DNA from 2 places in the Arthrobacter methylotrophus genome. Region 2 is predicted to be linked to the other one. Evidence: predicted binding sites of a transcription regulator. Region 2 holds the regulator's gene; the other holds the start of a gene.

Region 1 (11,049 bases), 1.3 Mb from region 2:
ATATTCAGATTCGCAGCATCCCCAACGACGACGTCATCGCCCTCTCCAAGCAGCTGGACGGCCTGCACATCCAGACGGGCTCCGTTGACCATAACGGCCGGCTCGTGTCCGGCACCTTCCAATCCGCGAAGGTCCTGCCCGACGGGCGTATCGGCATCAAGCTGACCCGCTACATGAACGGAAAACACGTCCTGGACAGTGTCGCTGTACAAGCCGGCACAGATCCCCTGGGCCGCCCTTGGAGAACCGCCGTCCATGTCCGCGAAGGCAGCCAGTTGTTCGATACTCTCGACGCCGCCTGATCATGGACGTCGCGAAATTCATCCTCAGCGTGTCCGACCGGTTCTGCGTCATAGGATGCTGGCAGAGTTGACGAGCAAATCCGCCCGGTGACTGCCTTCCGATCTGCCGTACACATGAGAGCCATGAACTTCCGCAAACATCTCACCCTGCCCGCCGCATTCCTCTTCGCGACCTTGGCCCTGACCGGTTGCCAGCAAGGCACCCACAGCGCCGCCGAGGCGGTAACGAAGGCCGTCTCACCTGCTGTCTCACCGGTTGCCCCAGCGGCTGCTTCCCAGGCGGCATCATCCGTTCCGGCGGCCGCTCCCGCTGGCACGTCGGCAGCGGCAACGGATGTGAAGTCCGTTCACTCCCCGGGACTCGTTGCGATCGACGAGCAACTCGCCGCCGGACAGTGCTCGGCGAAGACCGTTGACGCTGCCACCGGCGAGTACCTGCCGGACCCGACGTGCACTCCAGGCAGCACCGATCCGGCTATTACCGAGGACAACATCGACTCGACCATCTGCAAGTCCGGCTATACGGCCACGGTCCGTCCGCCGGCCTCTGACACCGACAAGGTCAAAGCCGAGAGCCTGCGCGAGTATGGGCTGAGTCCGGCAAAAACGACCGAGTATGACCACCTGATTTCCTTGGAACTTGCCGGATCAAATTCGGTGTCGAACCTGTGGCCTGAGCCTAACAAGGCTGGAGCTACCGGCACCACGAACCCCAAAGATGCCGTGGAGAATACGCTGCACAAGGCGGTCTGCTCGCATCAGGTTACTCTTGTCGCTGCGCAGAAGGCAATCGCCCACAACTGGATCACCGCAGTGAAGGACCTGGGTTTGTAGTACCGAACTTTTCTCCCATCGGCGTATCGGCAGGCCGTCCAGACGACCGCCCGGACGTGACCTTAGAATCAGGGCATGACGACCACGACTGACCCGGCCGAGGCCCGCGACTACCTTTCCGATCATCTGAACCTGGAAGCGGAGGAGCATCCTGCTGATGAGGACTGGTACTACGCGCTCGAGGATCATCTCCTTGCCCTGGAGCCGAGCCACCCGATCTGCACCCGGCTCGCCGTAGCTCTGGAACCGTTCCTGAATGACGATGAGCGCATCGACTGCACCATGTACCCGCAAGGGAAGGCAGTCAACTTCCTGGACGAACAGAGCCCAAGAGGATCATTCTCTACCTACCTTGAGGGGTTGACGAGCGCCATCGAAGCCGATCACGAGCGGTGGGTATGTTGCCGACGCCGGAGCCGCGGCCTCATGGACCCTGGAATCGGGTCCGCCCGAGGTCTGACCGCGAGTCAACTCAGGAGGCTTTGACCAACGGCAGTTCATCCCATTCGGTGGTGTACCGCGGCGACATGGCTTTGCGCTTCATGCCCCAGTCGGGGGCTTCGGCCATTCCGGCCCGTCCGAGGCCGATGGATGAGACCCCGAAGCGGTCCATGACGTCGCCGAGCAGGGCCCCGATGTGTTTCTCTTCGTGGGCTGTAGCAAAAACCGGCAGCTGGGGCGCGGCGCCGGCCGGCGACAGATCGGTCAGCATCACCCCGGCCCTGGCATAGGGGATGCCGTCAACAATCGAGTGCTCGAGAGCGCCCACGGCGGCTTTCGTCAGGAGAACCGGGTCCGCCGTCGGTGCTGCCAGGTTCACGGTCGCGGACGGGAAGGATGAGAACTTCTCGTTGAAGTAGGACGTGCCGGCGAAGCAGGACATGATCTTCGCTTGTTGGTGGTCTTTGGCGAGCCGGATCGCGGCCTGTTGTGCGTAGATGGCCATGACTTCGTGCATACGGGATGCCGTTGTCACCGGGGTGGAGAACGACCTCGAGAAAATCAACTGCTGCTTGGTTGCGATCTCTGTCTCCAAAGGGATGCACGGGATGCCGTTGAGCTCCATGATGGTTCGCTGCATCAGGACACTGAATTTCTTCCGCATTGCCACCGGATCGGCGGCTTTCAGGTCAGCGATCGTGAAGATGCCCATCGCGTTCAGCTTCTTGCCCAGGCGCCCGGCGATTCCCCAGATCCCTGTCACCGGGACACGGGACATAATGGTCTCGGCATGGTCCGGCGGGAGGGTGTCCCAGCTGCAGACCCCTTCGAGGGCTGGGTTCTGTTTGGCCACCCGGTTCACGAATTTGGCCAGGGTCTTGGTCGGCGCTATCCCCACACAGACCGGCAAGCCGATGTTCTTTGCCACCGCTGCTTTGATCTCCCGCCCGACCTTCAACAGGTCCTCCGGGGTGCCGCGGAGCGAGACGAAGGCTTCATCAATGCTGTAAACCTCGATGAGGTACGAGAAGCGGCCAAGCAGCTCCATGACCCTGGAAGACAGGTCTCCGTAGAGCTCATAGTTTGAACTTCGGTGGATCAGGCCGGTGCGTTTGGCGTCCGCTGCGAGCTTGAACCAGGGGTCGCCGTTATCGATGCCGAGGGCTTTCGCCTCGTTGGAGCGGGCGACCACGCAGCCGTCGTTGTTTGATAGGACGACAACCGGCTTGCCTTCCAGACTGGGATCAAAAACCCGTTCACAGCTGACATAGAAACTGTTCACGTCCACCAGGGCGACCCGGTCGACTTTGCCTCCTGGATGCCCTTGCATTCGAGGTGTCACTGCCGGCGGTAAACGTGGTGCAGGCAAAGCGTAACGACACCCCAGACCGAGAGTTCGCTCAGCTCCGAGATGACGATGTCGGGGTATCCTGCATTTTCGGCAGCGAGCCGGACCCTGCCGTGATCGAGTCGAAGTCGTTTGATAGTCATGTCACCATCGATGACGGCCACAACGATGTCGCCGTCCACGGGCGTGAGGGAACGGTCAACGAGAACCTCGTCGCCATCCGAGATGCCGGCGCCTTCCATCGAATGCCCGGCAACCCGGACCAGGAAGGTGCATGTAATGTCCTTGATCAGGTGCTTGTTGAGGTCGACGCGACCGGTGAAATAGTCCTGGGCTGGCGACGGGAAGCCGGCTGCAACGGACACCGGGGCAACCGCGACACCTGTGAAACCGGTGAGATCGGCTTCGAGCGCGCCGATCTCCGCTACTTCGCCCATGCCAGAGCCTCCCACCATTGAAACTTATGTTCGAGTGCCTCGATAGACCATCGAACACATATTTGATTATAGGCGCGGCAGTCCGACAAAGATCCTTCGAGGGGTAACGACCGGTTCGGTCGAGGGTATGCTTCAGGGCACACCGAACGGCTCCAACCTGCGGAGGGCCCATGAACTACCAGCAATACTTCGTGGTTGTCGCCCTGGTGATCCCGATCTTCTTTTTCGCTCACCTTCTCGAGTTCAGGCAGTATTCGCAGCGTACCGACGCCAAGACGTGGGTCCTCCTTGTGTACGGTGTCGGAATGCTCGGCGCGACCGTTCTGGGAGAACTGATGGCGCTGCTCTATGTTTGGAACACCGGCCTTCCGGGGTACTCGGCCGAGAACTTGCCTCACGGCGATGAGTCCCTGGCCATCGTGAAAAATGTGCTGATCGGCGTAATAATCGCGTTGCTTCTCGCCTCTCTAGTACCGGCCATTTTGGGCGCTGCATCTCCAAAGTCAATTCCGACTAAGGAAGCCTTGGTGCCATCTCACTTGGAATGCGACTCGTCATCAGGTGGCAGGACGACGTTGATCGTGGCGGCAACCGTAGCTGCCACCGCTGCGCTGCTACTGCTGGGGCGAAAACGCCTCCGGTGAGCTGAACACCCCCACCCGCACACATTGCGGAGATGAAGAACATCCCATCTCGAATCGCAGCCGTCCTCCTTCTGGCCGGCGGCACCGCCCTCCTGACCGGATGCCAGGCAGGGACTCCTGTTCTTGATCGGACCCTGGATGTCACCTCGCTTCCGACCCCTGCTAGTCCCGTGCCGGCAACCAGCCCCGCTAAGCCTGCTGATCAGACAATGGGACTCGACCTTCATTTCGGCGGCACTTCGTTCGGGCTCAACTGCGCCACTGACTCTGTCAGCACCGGGACGAACGGAACAACTGCCGTGGAGTGCAGTTGGAAGACCAGCGACCGGTGACATCCTCCCCTTGAAAGATGGGCCCATCACCGTACCGGCGCGGCAGCCGCACACTTACCTGGCATGACTGCAACATTGATCGCGCCCGTCGGCGCACCGGACCAGCTCGAAGACGCCTGGCAGCGACAGGCGGTTCTCGCGGACCATCTGGACACTGCCCCCGCAACCGCCCTGGATGAGACCCAGAAGGCCCTCATCGTCGCCAAATGGTCCCAGGACCGCGCCGCAACCCTGGATCTCATCAACAAGGCCCGGGGAGCCGCCGAAACGATCCCCCGCCTCGAACACAAGCTCGCCCAGCTGGACTATCTGACCGGCCGAACCTCTATCCTCCCCGCCCGCCACTGACCCACTCACATCACGCTGCAGCAGCCCCGTCGGGCATTGTCCGGCGGGGCTGTTGCGTTCAGGGTGAGGATTTACCGGTTGTCCGCACACATGAGGCCCATGTTCCTCACGTATCTTCTTCAGGTCTACGGCTACTGGCTGTTCGCCAGCACCATGTTCATCTGGCTGGGCTCCGCCCTGTACCGGACCATCCGGAACACCCTCAACGCCGGCTTTGAAGACGCCGTTGAAGTAGCCGCGCCTCCACGCCCCCGGACCGTCCGTGTCCCGGCCCGCCCAACCCGTAAACCCGGCATCCACCAGCAGCAGCTCACTACCGCAGCCTAGACGGTGAGCGGGGACGGATTCTCCGCACACATGGTGTCCATGACAACCACACTGACCCGTCCCCGTCCCTCCGCACTGCCCCTCACCGTTGCAACCACCCAGGTTTGGGGCGCGATGCTCTCCTCCTATTCCGAAGACACCGGCGGCATCTCCGTCTGGTCCACCGAAGATGGCGCGCTCCGCTACGCAGAACGTGTCCTGGCCGCCCAGCCCGGCCTCGAATTCGAACTGATGACCTGCACCGGCAACGGCCAGTGGGTCTCTGTCGCCGATGGGGCCGGAATCCGCGAGGTCATCGCCCGCCGGTGGTCCGCCTGAAGCGCCATCGGCCCCGCACACGACGGATCGCATTTCATTGACCCGCACGGCTCGTAGCGGCCACGGCATTTCTGTACCGAGATCTACAGAGGTCTAGTAAAAGGCTAGATATTGAGCGGCGTCGCTCAAGAGAAAGGAGAGGTGCGGCCCAACCGGATCGCGCCTCTCCGTTCAATCTGCCTGGCTCAGTGCTTCTTGAAGGCGTCCTTCACCTTCTCGCCGGCCTGTTTCAGGTCCGCTTTGACTTGATGCCCTTTGCCTTCGGCCTTCAGCCGGTCGTTGTCGGTGGCATCTCCGACTGCTTCTTTGCCCTTGCCGTGGAGCTTCTCGGCAGCGTTGTGGATCTTGTCACCCAAACCCATTGTGGTCCTCCTTGATTGAACGCCCCCGCGTCGTGGATTCCGTGGAGGCCGACAATTAATTGTAGGTACAGGTCCGTCAAAAATCGTGGCGATGCCGGTGCTCTGTCTATCCGACGTACAGGGCCCCGGTTGGCGGCTCACCGCCTGCTTCCATCAGGCGGTGAGCCGGACTCCTATCTCCGCACACATGTGACCCATGACGCGGCCACTCCACGTCTCCCGGCCCGCGGGTCATCTACCGCCTCGGGCCACTCCTGACCCTGAAAGCAGAAACCCAATGATGAAGCGCTCTTTCACCATTCTTTCCATCGTGTTTTCCGCAGCTGCCGGACTTACCGCCTGCGGCAGCCACCCGGGAGCATCCGTGGACAAAAGCCAGCCGTCCAGCAAGCAGCTCGAGGTCTACCAGACGAATGTGCAAGGCGATCCGCTCGTGTGTGTACGGGACAACGGCTACGACAGCATTTCCTGTAACTGGGAGGCATGGAACAAGGTCCGGCCCGCTAAATGAGCGGCACCGACCGGGACCGGAGGGGTCGCCCTCATTCGGACAAACGCTGCCCCGAGTCCGCCAACGGGGGCTGTGTGTACTGCAACACCGGCGACCAGAAACCCTCCCTTCGCCGCCGCGCCCGCCGCGCGGGCAAGCGCTCCGTCCGACAGGAGGACCGCGCATGAGCTATGAGAAGCTCACCGTCGTCACCAGCGCCCGCTGGGTTGCCGATGACCTGCGCGCCGCCGGCACCATCGACGTCGAACACTCCCTCGGCCTGGATGCACCTAGGCTCGACGGTTCAACCGCGCTCTGGTGCTCCGGTCCGTGGGCAATCCGGCTTCTCAAGACCGGCATCAGGCACCCTTTCCTGTCCACTGGCCCGGAGTGGCTGACGACCGTGCCGGCTGAATTTCTGCGCCGCGATGTATGGGCCGGAACGATCGAAGAGATGCCATACAAGGGCTTCAAGCCGAAGTTCTACAAACTTGCCGAGCATAAGCATTCTGCGGTCCCGGCGGGTCTTCACATCGGTCGCGGGAAGTTCCAGCGTTCCCTCTTTGAAGCGTTCGACTACACCGACGGTGTCTTGGGCCTTCACTATCTCGGCTCGGAGCCGATGGAGTACGTACGCGAGTACCGCTGCTTCATCGCTCACGGCAAGGTGACCGCTGCCTCCTTCTACATGGCCACGCTGCCAGGTGTCGGCGACAGCATCGTCACCATCACCTGGGATGCCTACGAGGCAGGCCGCGCCCCGGACGCTTCCAAGGCCGCAGCGTTCGCCCAGACCGTCGTTGATGCCATGGGTGCCAACCAGCCCCCGGGCTACACCCTTGACGTCGGCACGGACGCGGACGGGGACTTCTCGGTCATCGAAGCCAACGCCGCCTGGTCATCCAACATCTACCACGCACCATCTGAGGGGGTCATTGAATCCGTCCTCGCCTCCCAGGAACCTGGCCACAACCGGTGGGCGTGGACACCTGACGAGCTGTTCCTGACCCGGGCCCGGCCACTGCCCACCGGCGTCCGAACAAACACGGCGCCCGTCGTGAAGATCGTCGACGTCAAGACCGGCCCTGCCGACGAGTCCCTGCGCATTCACGACGAACTCGACAACTAGCCATTGCGCGCCGTCCGTCCCGACATCCGGGGCGGGCGGCGTTCTGCTGCCCGGGGAGCGGCCGCCGAGCCTCCGCACACATGATCGGCATGGCAAACCTTCACGCTGACCTGACCAAGCTTCTCGCCCGCCACCGGGCGTCCCGGAACCAGGACTTCACCGGCCTCCTCACCGACATCCAGATGGCCGTGGATGACGCTGGGACCCCCGAGTACCAGTACCGCAACCACCCGAGTTGGGACACGACCTGGATGGACCTGGACGAGTCGCAGATCGGTGTCGTCCTCAAGCAGGGCCACAGCGTTGAGCGCCGGCTCATCCTCGGTGGCTGGGAAGCCGTGACGGAGGTGCCCCGTGTTTCCGATTGATATTGATGCTCCCCGCCCTGACGTCCCGCACTCGGAACGGATCTTCGCGGCGTCCAATGAGCTCCACGACGCCTACGCCCGCGATGAGAACTGGACCCGACGCGTGCCGCTGCATGAGGCCTATGTCCTGTTCTTCCTGGAGATGACAAACGACGCCATCGGCGACCTCATCGACCGCTGGAAGACCAACGGCATGGTCGGTGGATTCCCCGACGCCCTGGCCGTACACGACGAGCTGAAACGGATCATCTGCCTGGAAGACAAGCAGGCAGCCGAAGCGGCCCGGGTGCAGGAGGCAACCCTATGACGAAGACCCCGGGAACTGACCCACTGGGCTCCCTGCACCATGCAATGACCCTGAGTTCAATGGACTGGGCCCAGTCACGGGACACTGCCTGGATCTACGGCATCGCCGTAGGTTGGGACGGGCCTGCCATGAAAGAGCTTGCCGGACGGCACGGGTGGTCGGATCAGCAGGTCGCCAAGCTGAGGAAGCTGCGCCGCTATTACCGCGCCGCCGAGCTCACCGAGGAGCGGAGGACCTCATGACAACAGGTCGAGTAGGGGCAGAGATGACAGCCGCCGAATATCTGGCTTTCGTCAGGCAAGAGAAGGATCCGTTCAAGCTCCGTGTTTTCTGCCGCTGGCAGGCGATTCGATTGTGGGACGACGAGAACCCTGAGATCCGCGAAGAGGCCAAGCAGTTTGCAGCCACCGCGAAGACACTCGTCGGCGTCTGCCAATTGCGTGTCGATCTGGAATGGAATGCCCTGTTGAGAGCTCAGTCATCCTGGAAGCGCAGGAAATTCGTGCTCGGACGCGAAGCTTGGTGGCAGGCCCGCCTGGCTGAGCTGGAAGCGTCTGCCGAAGCCGAGCTTGCCGAAATGGCTGCTGACTGGGTCAAATGAGCGGCGGTACATGGGGAGGACGGCTGCGCCCTCCGCACACATAACGCCCATGACCATTACTGCTACTGATGCCCGAGGGGCCACCATCCATGTCGGCGACATCGTCACTTACGTGACCGGCGGACGCTACCCTGCGATCATGACCGCCGAGGTCGTGGACATCAAGGTAAAAGTGAAGCTGGGCAACATGGACCAGCTGAACCGCTCCGGTTCATGGCGACGGTACGCCAACCCGAACCGCGATGACAACCGGACTTCCTGGGTCGATGGGCACCGCGCCATCGTCGTCGATTCCCTGCCCTTCGTCGAAGGACGGCAGAACACGCGGGAGCCGGAGAATGCCTAGCATCCCCAGAACCATCCGAGCCGGTGAACTCGGATCCGAGCACCGCGGACTGCACTTCAGGTCGCTGACCTACCGGGACGGCAACAAGACCTCCCGCGAAGGCCGCCACGTGCACAACTATCAGGCGGAGACTATCTACCACTTGAAGAACGGTGCCATCCTGATCAACGGCTCCCACCCATACCTCCGCCCGGACTCGGTGCTGACCGTCTGGGATCCGATCGCCGGGGCCCCGGAACTGGTCGATGACGGGATCATGTCCACGCCGGAAGCCCTCGATGCCCTGCCTGTGCTGGCCATCATCATCGACAACGATCCGCACGGCAAACCGCATGCATACCAGAAGCGGACCGCGGTCATCGGCGGTATGCGGCTCGCCCGTTGGTTCTGCACCACGGACGCCGACTGGCCCGAATCCTCCGAACGGCTTCTGCGCGAAAGCGCTACCTACTCCGTCTTGTGGCTCCCGAAAGGAACGCCATGACCTTCACCTGGCTTGAGGACCTCGAAGCCTAGCCTATTACAGATTCGTAGCGATTCCGATATGATTTAGATATGCCTTTGAGTATTCCGGAACTGGCGAAGCGCCTGAATATCAACGAGAGCCGGGCGAGGCTTCTCGTCCAGTCCGGACGCATTCGCGGCCAGCGGGTCGGCGGTCGGTGGGTCGTAGACGAACTCGATGCTGCGCAATACCGACCTGGCGGTCCAGCCGGACGGCCACTGTCCGAGCGAAGTGCCTGGCAACTTCTCCTGTACGCGCCCAATCAGGCCATTAGCGGAATGGACCCCGTCGATCTTTCACCAGTCGAGAAACATCGCCTGATCCAGCGGTGGCACCGGCTTTTGGAAGCACCCGACCCTCTACGGCTTGCCTCATCCCTGCTGGCCAACCGTGCCGAAAAGGTGGAGCTCTCCTCCAGCCCGGCCGATCTTCCGGAATTGCGGGAGGATCCACGCGTGCGGCCTTCAGGTGTTTCCCACCCGGAGTCCGGGCTGCTGTCCAGCTCGGAACTCGAGGCTTACGTGAACCGCAAAGACTTCGATGCGCTGATCAAGGATTGGTTCCTTGTGGCGGCCCGGGCAGGCCAACGCCCGAATGTTGTCCTCCACGTCGCGGACAATGTTCCCGATGAGCTTCCTCCACTGCTGATTGCTGCGGATCTGGCCGAGCGCCCCGGCGTTCGTGAACAAGATGCAGCGCGCGAAATCCTGAGGAGCCACCTCCATGCCAGTTGATCTCCCGGTCATGCTCGCCGAACAGCAGGAGGCCTGGCAGGCGGTCTTCGAAATCCACCGCGCCATGCCGCACGGCTGGGTGCTAGTCGGTGGGCAGGCCGTCTACCTTCATGCGATCGAGCGCGGGGCTCCCTTCGTCCGGCCAACCAAAGACGCCGATATGGCTCTGGACATCCGCGCCTACCCGACGATGCTCCGTGACTTCACTGCCCTCCTGGTGAAGCTCAACTTCGAGTCCGCGGGCGAATCCCTTGAAGGACACCAGCACCGATGGCTGCGCGGAGATGCAATGGTGGACGTCCTAATACCCCGGCACCTTGGCGAACGCGCGGACAGCCGCCGAGGCGTGACCGGCGGAACCACAATCGCTGCCCCGGCCAGCCAGCAGGCTCTGGACCGGGCTGAAACCGTCGACGTCGTCGCAGGATCAGCATCGGGCAGCGTCAACCGTCCGTCGCTGCTCGGCTGTTTGATCGGCAAGGCCTCCGCCCTGACGATTACGGATGACCCGGGCCGGGAGCGGCACATCACCGACTTCCTCACGCTTGCCGCCGTCGTCGGCGCCACCGATCTTCGTGGGGTCACCTACAAGCCGGCCGAGCGGGATCACCTCGCCAACATGCTGGGCCACCTGGCCATCAATCCTGAGCACATGGCACTGGTTCCTGAAGGAGCACCCGGAGTTGAGCGACTCCGCATGTCGCTGAGCTGACCCTGTCGTCGTCGCGAACAACACAGCCCGTCTCCCCAAGGCCGCGGGGAGATCCCAGAAGATGTCCGTACACATGGTGTGCATGACTTCCCTCGACACGATCCTCGGCACCGCCGGGATCGACCCCACCGACCTGGGCGCCACGGTCGATGAGCACCGCCTCA
Region 2 (11,049 bases):
GCCCGGGCACGCCGGCCGCGGACCTTCCGGAGCAGTTGCCCAAGGCAGTTGTCCAGGAGCGCTACGAGCGGCTGACAGCTCTCCAGGACCGCATCGCGGCTGAGGAGAACGCTCAGCAGTTGGGACGGCGGGTCGAGCTTCTCGTCACGGCACAGTCTGGTCGCAAGGCCGAAGAAACCCACCGTTTGTCCGGCCGGTCCCGGGATCAGAGACTGGTGCATTTCTCCGTTCCGGAAGGCGCCGATACTCCACGGCCCGGCGACTTCGTCACGGTGACCATTACCGAAGCGGCAGCCTTCCACCTTGTCTCCGACCCGGCCACGGCGGCGGACTACAGCCTCCGGCGCTCCCGCGCCGGGGACGCGTGGGACCGCTCGCAGGAGGATTCATGCGGCGTTCCGGCGCCGAGTGCGCCGGGCGCCGAGTCTTCAGGTTCAAAGGGCGTCTCCCTCGGCATGCCTTCTCTTCCCGTTCGACGCGGATAGGCTGGGCATGTCCGCAACATCGGGCGGATCGGCCGATCCGACGCCGTCCGTGATCGCCGTCGTCGGGCCCACTGGCTCCGGCAAATCCGATCTCGGCGTAAACCTCGCCCTCGCGCTGGACGGCGAGGTCATCAACGCCGATGCCATGCAGTTCTATCGCGGCATGGATATCGGCACGGCCAAGATCAACGTCGCGGAACGCAGGGGAGTGCCCCACCATCTCCTGGACACGATGGACGTCACCCAGGAAGCCAGCGTCTCTGCTTTCCAGACCGAGTGCCGTGCGGCTATACGGGACATCCATGGCCGTGGCAAGCGGGCCATCCTGGTCGGCGGCTCCGGCCTCTACGTCCGGGCGGCCCTGGACGTGCTGGAAATTCCCGGCACGGATCCTACCGTCAGGCAACGGCTGGAGCAAGAGTGGGAAACATCCGGTCTCCACGCCCTCCAGGAACGCCTGCAAGGTATCGACCCCGTTTCCGCGGGCAGGCTCAGCGACGCGCGCCGCGTCATCCGGGCCCTGGAAGTCTTCGAGCTCACCGGGCGTACTTTCAGTTCCTTCATGCCGCAGCGAGAGTACTTCCAGCCAGCCGTGCAGATAGGGCTCGACGTCGACCGCGCGGTACTGCGCGAGCGTTTGGCCGAGCGCGTGCACCGGATGGTCGGCGCGGGGCTTCTCGATGAGGTTGAGCGGCTGGACGCCGCCGGGCTGCGACGAGGCAAGACGGCTTCTCGGGCGCTGGGATATGCCCAGTTCCTTAGGGTTCTCGACGGCGAGACGGACACCGCAACGGCTGCCGAGGAAACCATCGTGGCCACCCGGCAATTCGCCCGCCGCCAACTCACGTGGTTCCGCGCTGACCCCCGGATCCACTGGCTTGACTGGCAGGACCCGGATTTGGTGGCCAAGGCGGCAGAAATCTCCGCAAAGCGGGCGTCCGTGATTTAGGCGCAACCCCCAGTGCAGGTAGCCTTGAGCCATGGATGAAACCCTTGCTTTTTCCGCCCCGCAGCCTTCTGCTGCCGGCGGTGCCGTACCCGCCTCCGGTCTTCACGGACTTGCCTTCTCCAAGGGACACGGCACGGGCAACGACTTCGTCCTTGTCGCGGACCCCGAGGACGCGCATCAGATCTCTCCGGAGCAGGTCGCGGCGCTTTGCGACCGCCACTTGGGGATTGGCGGGGACGGGCTCATCCGCGCTGTCCCGTCACGATTCCTGCCCGAAGGCCGCCAGCTTCTCGAAACAGACTCAAGTGCCGAGTGGTTCATGGACTACCGCAATGGTGACGGCTCGCTGTCCGAAATGTGCGGCAACGGCGTCCGCGTCTTCGTCCATTTCCTCATCGAACAGGGCCTTGTCACGCTCAATCCCGGTGAATCCCTCACTATCGGGACCCGCGGCGGCATCAAGAAGATCGTCCGGACATCTGACGGCTACGCGGTGGATATGGGCCCTTGGGAGTTCATTTTCCCGCAGGATGCTACTAGCAAGGCCATGGACTCCCTCGTCAGTGCCGACGGACTGGAGGTCGCCCGCCCCGCACTTTCTGTCAGCATGGGCAACCCGCACACTGTGGTGGCATTGGCCGAGCTTTCAGAGCTCGCATCCACCCAGCTATTCAAGGCGCCCGTGGTGGATCCCAAGCCGGTCAACGGCACCAACGTCGAATTCGTGGTTCCCGCGGAGCCACTCGTGCATGACGGCATGGGCAACATCACCATGCGCGTCCACGAACGGGGCGTCGGCGAAACCCAATCGTGCGGCACCGGTGCCTGCGCGGCCGCCGTCGCGATCCGTCATTGGGCCGGGGAAGGCGCTCCCGATACGTGGCGCGTCAAGGTGCCGGGTGGCGTCGTCGGCGTGCGGTTCTTCCCGGGAGCAAGCGGGCGCGAACACGTGGAGCTCAGCGGCCCCGCCGTGATTGTTGCTACTGGCTCGCTCTCCTGATTCGCAAGACGCGAAAGGATTTCGAGGTGCTCTCCCGGGAGACCGAGAATGATCCGTCGAGCGTCTCGGCAAGCCAGCGCTGAAGTGAATCCGCGCCGAGGTTCTTCTGCACCACGAGCCAAGCGTTTCCGCCAGAGGCCAGCCGGGGCAACCATGTCAGCAACAGTTCGTGGAGTCCATCCTTGCCGATACGGATGGGCGGGTTGGACCAGATGGTGTCGAACGTCACTGCGGGGTCGACGTCGTCGGGCAAGCACGCGGTGACATTGCCAAGATCCAGCAAGGCGGCGTTCTCGTTGGTCAAGGTGACGCAGCGCTCGTTGACATCAACCGCTTGGACGCGTGCGTGGGGAGCCAGGAGACCCATCGTCAGCGCAATGGGTCCCCAGCCGCAGCCGATATCCAACAGGTTTCCTTGCGGGGCTGGCGGAGGCACCTCCGAGAGCAGGATCGCAGTTCCCTTGTCGAGACCGTCGGGGCTGAAGATGCCGCTCGATGTCTGGAGCCGGCGGGTCGCGCCGGCCAGTTCCACCGTGAGGGGCTTGCGAGTGAACGGCCCCGCGGGCTGTGCGCTGAAATAGTGAGCAGACTCCATAGCTTGTCAGATTAGTGGTCAGCAGCGGGCAAGGGAAACCGCGCGTCGTCCACACCGACCCGGCCAGCAGCTCAGTCCGGGCTTGACGACGGCTGGTAATGTGGTGTGCATGTTCTTGATCTTTGAGTAGCCGGCTGAGTAACCGGCTGAGTAGTCGGCATCGCCCGCGACGCAGGCCTGCTTCATGTGCAGCGCCATTCCGCCTTGGTATGTTCCAGATGCCTTTTCGACGTCTGGACACTCTGCAGATCGTCCCGTGTTTTCCTGTGTTTACCCGTGTTTACCCGTGTTTCCGCGTACGCAATCCGCGCGCCGAAACCCGGATGGAGATCTCCGACCATCGGCAAAGCTCTGCTAGGCATCAGCCCTGCGCGAATTCCGCGCCACAAGACCCGAATCGGCACTATTCTGGAAATGCCGAACCCCTAAAGGAGACCATGACCACGCAGAAGAACACCGGACCCGATTCCGACGCCCAGGACCTGAGTCCTGAAGAAATCCAGGCTGTCATCGACCGGATTCTCTCCAAGGACGCACCTGCCATATCACAGGAAGGCGACGAACCCAAGGGCGTGTTTGGCAAGGCACAGGCGATTTCCCGCTTGGACGACGAACACAGCATCTACGACGGCGACCAGGAAGATCTGGCCGAACGCCGGGCCTTGCGCCGCACCGCGGGTCTGTCCACGGAACTTGAAGACGTCACTGAAGTTGAGTATCGGCAGCTGCGCCTTGAGCGCGTCGTGCTGGCAGGCCTCTGGAGCGAAGGTACCCTAGCTGACGCCGAGAACTCCCTGAGGGAACTTGCCGCGCTGGCTGAGACTGCCGGCTCGGAAGTCCTGGACGGAATCGTCCAGCGCCGCATGAAGCCGGACCCCGGGACGTTCCTTGGCTCAGGCAAAGCCATGGAGCTCAAGGACATCGTCTTGTCCACCGGGGCAGACACCGTGGTGGTGGACGCCGAACTGGCACCATCCCAACGGCGCGGCCTCGAGGACATCGTCAAGGTCAAGGTAGTGGACCGCACCACCTTGATCCTGGATATCTTCGCGCAGCACGCGAAGAGCCGCGAGGGCAAGGCACAGGTTGAGCTGGCGCAGCTGGAATACCTGTTGCCGCGCTTGCGTGGTTGGGGCGATTCCATGTCCCGTCAGGCTGGTGGCCAGGTGGGTGGCGCCGGGGCCGGCATGGGTTCCCGCGGTCCTGGTGAGACCAAGATCGAACTGGACCGTCGCCGGATCCGCACCCGAATGGCAAAGCTTCGGCGTGAAATCGCCGCGATGAAGCCGGCTCGCGAGACCAAACGGGCCAACCGCCGTCGGAATGCGGTTCCTTCGGTCGCCATCGCCGGTTACACGAACGCCGGTAAGTCATCGCTGCTCAATCGCCTGACGGATGCCGGCGTGCTCGTGGAGAACGCGCTGTTCGCCACGCTCGATCCCACCGTCCGCAAGGCCCAGACGCCGGACGGGATTGGCTACACGCTCTCGGACACGGTCGGCTTTGTGCGCTCACTGCCCACCCAGCTCATAGAGGCTTTCCGCTCCACGCTGGAAGAAGTAGCCGACGCCGATCTGATCCTCCACGTTGTGGACGTTTCGCATCCGGACCCCGAAGGCCAGATAGCGGCTGTCCGTACAGTGTTCAGCGAAGTCGATGCCCGGAAGATCCCGGAAATCATCGTCCTGAACAAGGCGGACGTCGCGGATCCATTTGTCGTTGAGCGGCTCAAGCAGAAAGAGCCCCGCCATGTGGTCGTGTCTACGCGCACGGGGCAGGGCATCGCCGAACTCCTTGGGGCCATCAGCGAAGCCATTCCGCGTCCCGGCGTGCGCCTTGAGGTGCTGATTCCTTACAACCGCGGTGAGCTCATCAACAAGCTCCACAACACTGACGCCGAAATCCTCAGCCTTGAGCATGAGGAGGAAGGCACCCGCGTGGTGGCCATGGTCCATGAGAACCTCGCCGCCGAACTGGAGTCGTTCGTCAGCAATGGTTGATCCGGAAGCAGGGGAGCGCGGGGAAACCCGGGGAGAGCGGACCGCGCTCGAACTCCTGGACAAGGCCGTTGCCGGTATGGGCGGCCAAAACCGCGTGGGCCAGCACCAGATGGCCAAGCGGGTGGCACGGGCGATAGAGACCGGCGAACACCTCCTGGTCCAGGCGGGTACAGGCACGGGTAAATCCCTCGCCTACTTGATTCCGTTGATTTCCCACGCGATGGTAAGCAACAAGCCCGCACTCGTGTCCACGGCAACCCTCGCCCTCCAGACACAGATCGTGGGCCGGGATCTGCCACGGCTTCTGGAGACCATCAGTCAAGAGCTCGAACGCCCGGTCACTATCGCCCTCGTCAAAGGCCGCGCCAACTATGTATGCCGGCACAAGCTGGAGGGCGGATTCCCCAGCGAGGAGCCTGCCGAGGGGCAGTTGTTCTCCCTCGGCGAGGACACCAGCGTTCCGCACCTCGCCGCAGCCATCGGTGGACCGGCCTCGCAGCTTGGCAAGGAAGTACTGCGGCTGCGTGAATGGGCCGGGAAGACCACGACGGGGGACCGGGACGAACTCATGCCGGGCGTGACGGACCGGGCCTGGCGTCAGGTATCCGTCACGTCCATGGAGTGCCTCGGGGCGCAAAAGTGTCCCATGGCGGAGGAATGCTTCAGTGAACTGGCCCGCCACCGCGCCGCGGAGTCCGATGTCGTGGTCACCAATCACGCGATGCTCGCCGTCAGCGCCTTCGAAGGGCTGGCCGTGCTGCCCGAGTACGACGTCGTGGTGGTGGACGAAGCCCACGAGCTCCAGGACCGCGTAACCGGTGCCGTGTCGGGGCAACTGTCCGTCGCAATGATCCACGCCGCTGCCTCGAGCGCACGCAAACACACGGCCATCACCGTGGACGCGCTGAACGCCGCCGCGGACCGCTTGGACCTCGCGATGATCGGCGCGGCCGCCGGGCTCCTGCCCCATGGGCTCAACGACGAACAACTTGATTGCGTGGACCAGCTCCGGGAAGCCTGCCGTGCGGCGCTATCCGATTCGAAGGGGGATTCGTCCAACGCGGTCGACGGCGGCCGCCAACTTGCGCGGTCACGGCTAATGCTGATCCTGGAACTGTGTGAACGGCTGCTCTCGGCACGGGAAAACCAGGAAGTCGTGTGGCTCTCCCGGAACAGTACCTATGATCCGCAGCAGGGCTACACGGCGCCTGACGAGGATTCGCCCGTCCTCATCAACATTGCTCCGCTCAGCGTGGCCGGACGGCTGAGGGAAGGGCTCTTCGCGGGCCATACAGTGGTGTTGACCTCCGCCACCCTGGCCATCGGGTCCGCGTTCGAGGCCACGGCAGGAGGGCTCGGACTGACGGGCCAGGGCGCTCCGAGTTGGACCGGCGTAGATGTGGGCTCGCCTTTCGACTACCCCAAACAGGGCATGCTGTACGTCGCCCGGCACCTGCCCAAGCCCGGGCGTGGCACTTCGCCTGAAGCACTCGACGAACTCGAGGAGCTCATCAAGGCGTCCCATGGTGGAGCCTTGTGCCTCTTTTCTTCCCGACGGGCAGCAGAAGACGCCGCGGAAGCGATGCGGTCACGGTTGGACGTCGAGATCTTGTGCCAGGGTGAATCGACCATGGCCGCGTTGGTCAGGCAATTCGCCGAGGAGGAGGACACCTGCCTCTTCGGCACTATGTCGCTGTGGCAGGGCGTTGATGTGCCCGGCGGTTCATGCCGCCTGGTCGTCATCGACCGGATCCCGTTCCCCCGCCCCGACGATCCCCTGATGACGGCACGGTCCCGCGCGGTGGCGCAGGCCGGCGGCAACGGTTTCATGGCAGTTTCCGCCACCCACGCGGCCATCCGGCTCGCCCAGGGGGCCGGTAGGCTCATCCGTTCGACAGGTGACAAAGGCGTCGTGGCAGTGCTGGATTCCAGGCTCTCGACCGAACGCTACGGCAACTTCCTCCGGGCGGCATTGCCGCCCTTCTGGGCCACTACGGACCGTTCCGTGGTCCACGGTGCGCTCGAACGGCTGTATGCCGACGCGGCCAAGGCCTAGCGATTCCTTGGGCAACGGCTGGGGGCGACGGTGGCCCAGAACCAGCGCAGGGGCCTAGAGCGAGCGCAGGACCGAAACGACCTTGCCCATGATGGTTGCCTGGTCGCCCAGGATGGGCTCGTACTGCGTGTTCTGGGGGAGCAGCCATGTGTGGCCGTCGCGCTGGCGGAAGGTCTTGACGGTGGCTTCGTCGTCGAGGAGGGCGGCCACTATGTCGCCGTTGATGGCATCGTTTTGGCGCCGCACCACTACCCAGTCTCCATCGCAGATAGCTGCGTCGATCATGGAATCACCGGCCACCTTCAGCATGAAGAGCTCGCCATGGCCTACCAACTGACGGGGCAGCGGCAGGACATCTTCAACGGTCTGGTCTGCCAGGATGGGCCCACCGGCCGCAATGCGGCCCACGAGGGGCACCATGGCCGTGTCGCTGGCACTCGCGAGCTCCGTGACGGCCAGGCCACCAGCGCTGCGGAGCTTCGCCGGGGCTTCGACCCCGGGGATGTTGGAACCGCCATCCAAGGTCAACGGCATGAGGACTTCCATGGCGCGCGGGCGCTTGGGATCGCGACGAAGGTAGCCGAGCTTTTCGAGCTGTGACAGCTGGTGCGTGACGCTGGACAGGCTGGCCAGGCCAACGGTGTCTCCGATTTCGCGCATCGACGGGGGATAGCCATGATCGTTCACGGAGCGCTGGATGGTCTCCAGGATCTTCTTCTGGCGGACGGTAAGGCTCTTGGGGGCCTTTTGCGGCTGCTGGCTCCGTGGTGATGCGGACCCACTTCCCGTGGCTTTCGCTGCCATGTTCGCCAACGCCCTTCCGTTCGGCCCGTTCCGCGCTGGGCGCTTGCCGGGACTGCGGCCTGAAATGTCAGACCCTCCTGTTGCACTGATTCAGTGCTGGTTTCTTCACTCAAACGTAGGGCAGGCACAGGCGTTTATCAAACATTTGTTCTAGCGAGTCTCGACACCATTCGTTGATAAGTGCTAAAAATGTCGTAGCAAGATTCGAATATGTGTTCTAAAAAGTGTTGCGAGATCCAATTTTTCGTTCGAATCGTTCGAAGACATCGACGAGGAACGGCCCCGTAAACACTGACTGAAGGCAAGAATTGGCAGCCGCACTCCAGGGATTTCCGGGATTCGGCATTGTTCAGGAGGGCTCAGCTCATGTCCGCAATCATTACCACCCACCCGTCAGGTCACGGCACGGCACCTGCTCGGCTTCGTTTGACACGTCGGGGCCGTATGGTCTTCTTCGGTGTGCCCGCAATGCTTTTGGTCGCCATGCTGCTCAGCTTGGCGGGATTCCTGAATTCGCCGGCCAAGGCCGCTGATTCGGCGAACCAGCTGCAGCGCACCGCAAGTACGAGTGTCACAGTGCAATCCGGCCAGTCGCTGTGGGGGATTGCCGGAACTGCTGCACCTTCCAGGGATCCGCGCGACGTCGTTGCGGAGATCATCCAGCTCAACAACCTCCAGGACGGCCGCATCTTACCGGGACAGCAGCTGTTCGTTCCGGCCGCTTAGGAGCACCGGGAGTGGATGCCAGGGGCGTCACAGTTTCGGGGCATCCGCCGCGGCACCTTAAACTGTCATGGTGAGTGATCAGCTTGAGCGACTAGACAGACTTCCCCTCCGGACCAACCTTCGCGGGCTGAGCCCTTATGGCGCGCCGCAGCTTGATGTTCCGATCTTGCTCAACGTCAATGAAAACACCCATGGCGTACCTGCCGATGTCCAGACGGCCATCACCGAAGCCGTTGCGGCAGCCGCCATTGGACTGAACCGCTACCCTGACCGCGAGTTCACTGAACTGCGTGAGGCGCTTGCCGAATACCTCGGCCACGAGCTAAAGGCCGAGAACATTTGGGCAGCCAACGGCTCCAACGAGGTATTGCAGCAGATCCTCCAGGCCTTCGGTGGCCCGGGCCGGAGCGCTCTCGGGTTCCCGCCCACGTATTCGATGTACCCCTTGCTCGCCAGTGGAACCGATACTGCATACATCGCGGGAGTCCGTGCCGAGGACTATGGACTCGATGCGGCTTCGGCCGCAGCACAGGTACGTGAGCTCCAGCCAAACGTGGTGTTCCTCTGCTCCCCGAACAACCCGACCGGCACAGGACTTGGCCTGGACGTTGTCGAAGCCGTTTACGAGGCCGGCGAGGGGAGCCAGACGGTGGTGATCGTGGATGAGGCTTACCACGAGTTCGCCCACGACAACACGCCCAGTGCGTTGACGCTCCTCCCTGGCCGGGAGCGCCTTATTGTCTCCCGGACCATGAGCAAGGCCTTCGCCCTCGCCGGGGCGCGCATCGGTTATATGGCAGCCGCCCCCGAGGTCGCCGATGCCATCCGCTTGGTCCGCCTTCCGTATCACCTCTCCGCCATCACCCAGGCAACCGCGCTGGCCGCACTCCGGCACCGCGAAGCCCTCATGGCCGACGTTGAAGACATCAAGATCCAACGCGATCGCATTGTCAGCGAGTTGACCCGCATGGGATTCAAGCCGGCGGCCTCCGATTCGAACTACGTGTTCTTCGGCGGAATCGAAAACCCCCATGCCCTGTGGCAGGGACTGCTGGAGCGTGGAGTCCTCATCCGCGACGTCGGCATACCGGGCCACCTCCGGGTCACTGCCGGTACCGAGCCGGAGACCACGGCCTTCCTTGAAGCACTTGAAGCCTTGCGGGACGGCCAAGTCTCCGCACCGGCCTAGACTTGAACCAGACCCACCCCTTCCTCCTCTAAGGACCAACAATGAGCGAAAACGGCGCCAGCACGGCGGCCGCCCGGACAGCACGCATGGAACGCACCACCAGCGAGTCCTCCGTTCTGGTTGAAATCAACCTCGACGGCACGGGAGTCTCGGATATCAGCACTTCGGTGCCGTTCTATGACCACATGCTGACGGCGCTGTGCAAGCATTCGCTCATCGACATGACGGTCAAAGCCACCGGAGATACCCATATTGATGTCCACCACACCGTGGAGGACGTTGCCATCACCTTCGGTGAAGTCCTCCGTGCCGCCTTGGGCAACAAGGCCGGCATCCGGCGCTTCGGCGAAGCCACCATCCCGCTGGATGAAGCGTTGGCGCACGCCGTAGTGGACGTCTCCGGCCGCCCGTACCTGGTCCACGGCGGGGAGCCCGCCGGCCAGGAATACCACCTGATCGGTGGACACTTCACCGGTTCGCTGACCCGGCACGTCTTTGAGGCAATCACTCTGCACGCAGGCATCTGCCTCCACATGAACGTCTTGGCCGGGCGGGATCCACACCACATTGTGGAGGCCCAGTTCAAGGCCTTCGCACGTGCGCTCCGTTCCGCAGTCGAGTCCGACCCCCGCGTCGAAGGCATTCCGTCCACCAAGGGTGCCTTGTGAGTAGACACATCCTCAAGGATGGTGCCGTTGTGGATCCCAAGGCTGCCGCCCGCATTGTCTCGCCTGAAGGAAAGCCGACCGTTACCGTCTTGGATTACGGATCGGGCAATGTCCGATCGGCTGTCCGGGCCTTGGAACGGGCCGGTGCGGATGTCACGTTGAGCGCCAAGCCTGAAGACGTCCTGAACGCGGACGGCCTCCTGGTCCCCGGCGTCGGTGCCTTCGAAACGGTCATGCGTGAGCTCAAGGCAGTCGATGCCATCCGGATGATCGGCCGTCGTGTGGCCGGGGGCCGGCCCGTCCTCGGTATCTGCGTCGGACTCCAGGTGTTGTTCGAGGCCGGAGTGGAGCACGGAACCGAAGCCGAGGGCATGGGTGAGTGGCCGGGCAAGGTGGAACTTCTCCCCGCACCCGTCGTGCCGCACATGGGTTGGAACACGGTGGACGTGCCGGAAGGATCAAAGCTCTTCGCCGGCGTCGAGCATGAACGCTTCTACTTTGTGCACTCATACGGCGTGCAGAAGTGGGAATTCGATGTCGCCCAGCCTCGCATGGCACCGCCGAAGGTGACGTGGTC

The links. The regulator LexA, encoded in region 2, represses DNA repair genes until DNA is damaged. The targets are predictions, from matches to a motif close to TCGAACANNTGTTCGA.
Region 1: the regulator LexA is predicted to act here: its motif matches at 3,413-3,428, upstream of ABD884_RS08190 (LexA family protein).

Annotation. Positions count from the first base shown of each region.
Region 1 covers NZ_BAABED010000001.1:1,636,948-1,647,996, reverse strand. Annotated here, with positions in the region: gene ABD884_RS08210 (hypothetical protein) at 1-302, shown strand, start outside; gene ABD884_RS08205 (hypothetical protein) at 426-1,136, shown strand; gene ABD884_RS08200 (hypothetical protein) at 1,212-1,622, shown strand; gene ABD884_RS08195 (Y-family DNA polymerase) at 1,609-2,907, opposite strand; gene ABD884_RS08190 (LexA family protein) at 2,916-3,362, opposite strand; gene ABD884_RS08185 (hypothetical protein) at 3,533-4,006, shown strand; gene ABD884_RS08180 (hypothetical protein) at 4,039-4,338, shown strand; gene ABD884_RS08175 (hypothetical protein) at 4,402-4,686, shown strand; gene ABD884_RS08170 (hypothetical protein) at 4,786-5,013, shown strand; gene ABD884_RS08165 (hypothetical protein) at 5,053-5,331, shown strand; gene ABD884_RS08160 (CsbD family protein) at 5,517-5,693, opposite strand; gene ABD884_RS08155 (hypothetical protein) at 5,971-6,204, shown strand; gene ABD884_RS08150 (ATP-grasp domain-containing protein) at 6,368-7,312, shown strand; gene ABD884_RS08145 (hypothetical protein) at 7,402-7,680, shown strand; gene ABD884_RS08140 (hypothetical protein) at 7,667-7,987, shown strand; gene ABD884_RS08135 (hypothetical protein) at 7,984-8,229, shown strand; gene ABD884_RS08130 (hypothetical protein) at 8,226-8,588, shown strand; gene ABD884_RS08125 (hypothetical protein) at 8,638-8,934, shown strand; gene ABD884_RS08120 (hypothetical protein) at 8,927-9,418, shown strand; gene ABD884_RS08115 (helix-turn-helix domain-containing protein) at 9,490-10,173, shown strand; gene ABD884_RS08110 (hypothetical protein) at 10,163-10,885, shown strand; gene ABD884_RS08105 (hypothetical protein) at 10,968-11,049, shown strand, end outside.
Region 2 covers NZ_BAABED010000001.1:2,890,110-2,901,158, reverse strand. Annotated here, with positions in the region: gene miaB (tRNA (N6-isopentenyl adenosine(37)-C2)-methylthiotransferase MiaB) at 1-485, shown strand, start outside; gene miaA (tRNA (adenosine(37)-N6)-dimethylallyltransferase MiaA) at 493-1,434, shown strand; gene dapF (diaminopimelate epimerase) at 1,466-2,434, shown strand; gene ABD884_RS15275 (class I SAM-dependent methyltransferase) at 2,415-3,029, opposite strand; gene ABD884_RS15270 (hypothetical protein) at 3,048-3,215, opposite strand; gene hflX (GTPase HflX) at 3,467-5,029, shown strand; gene ABD884_RS15260 (ATP-dependent DNA helicase) at 5,022-7,085, shown strand; gene lexA (transcriptional repressor LexA) at 7,140-7,889, opposite strand; gene ABD884_RS15250 (LysM peptidoglycan-binding domain-containing protein) at 8,256-8,615, shown strand; gene ABD884_RS15245 (histidinol-phosphate transaminase) at 8,686-9,804, shown strand; gene hisB (imidazoleglycerol-phosphate dehydratase HisB) at 9,846-10,472, shown strand; gene hisH (imidazole glycerol phosphate synthase subunit HisH) at 10,469-11,049, shown strand, end outside.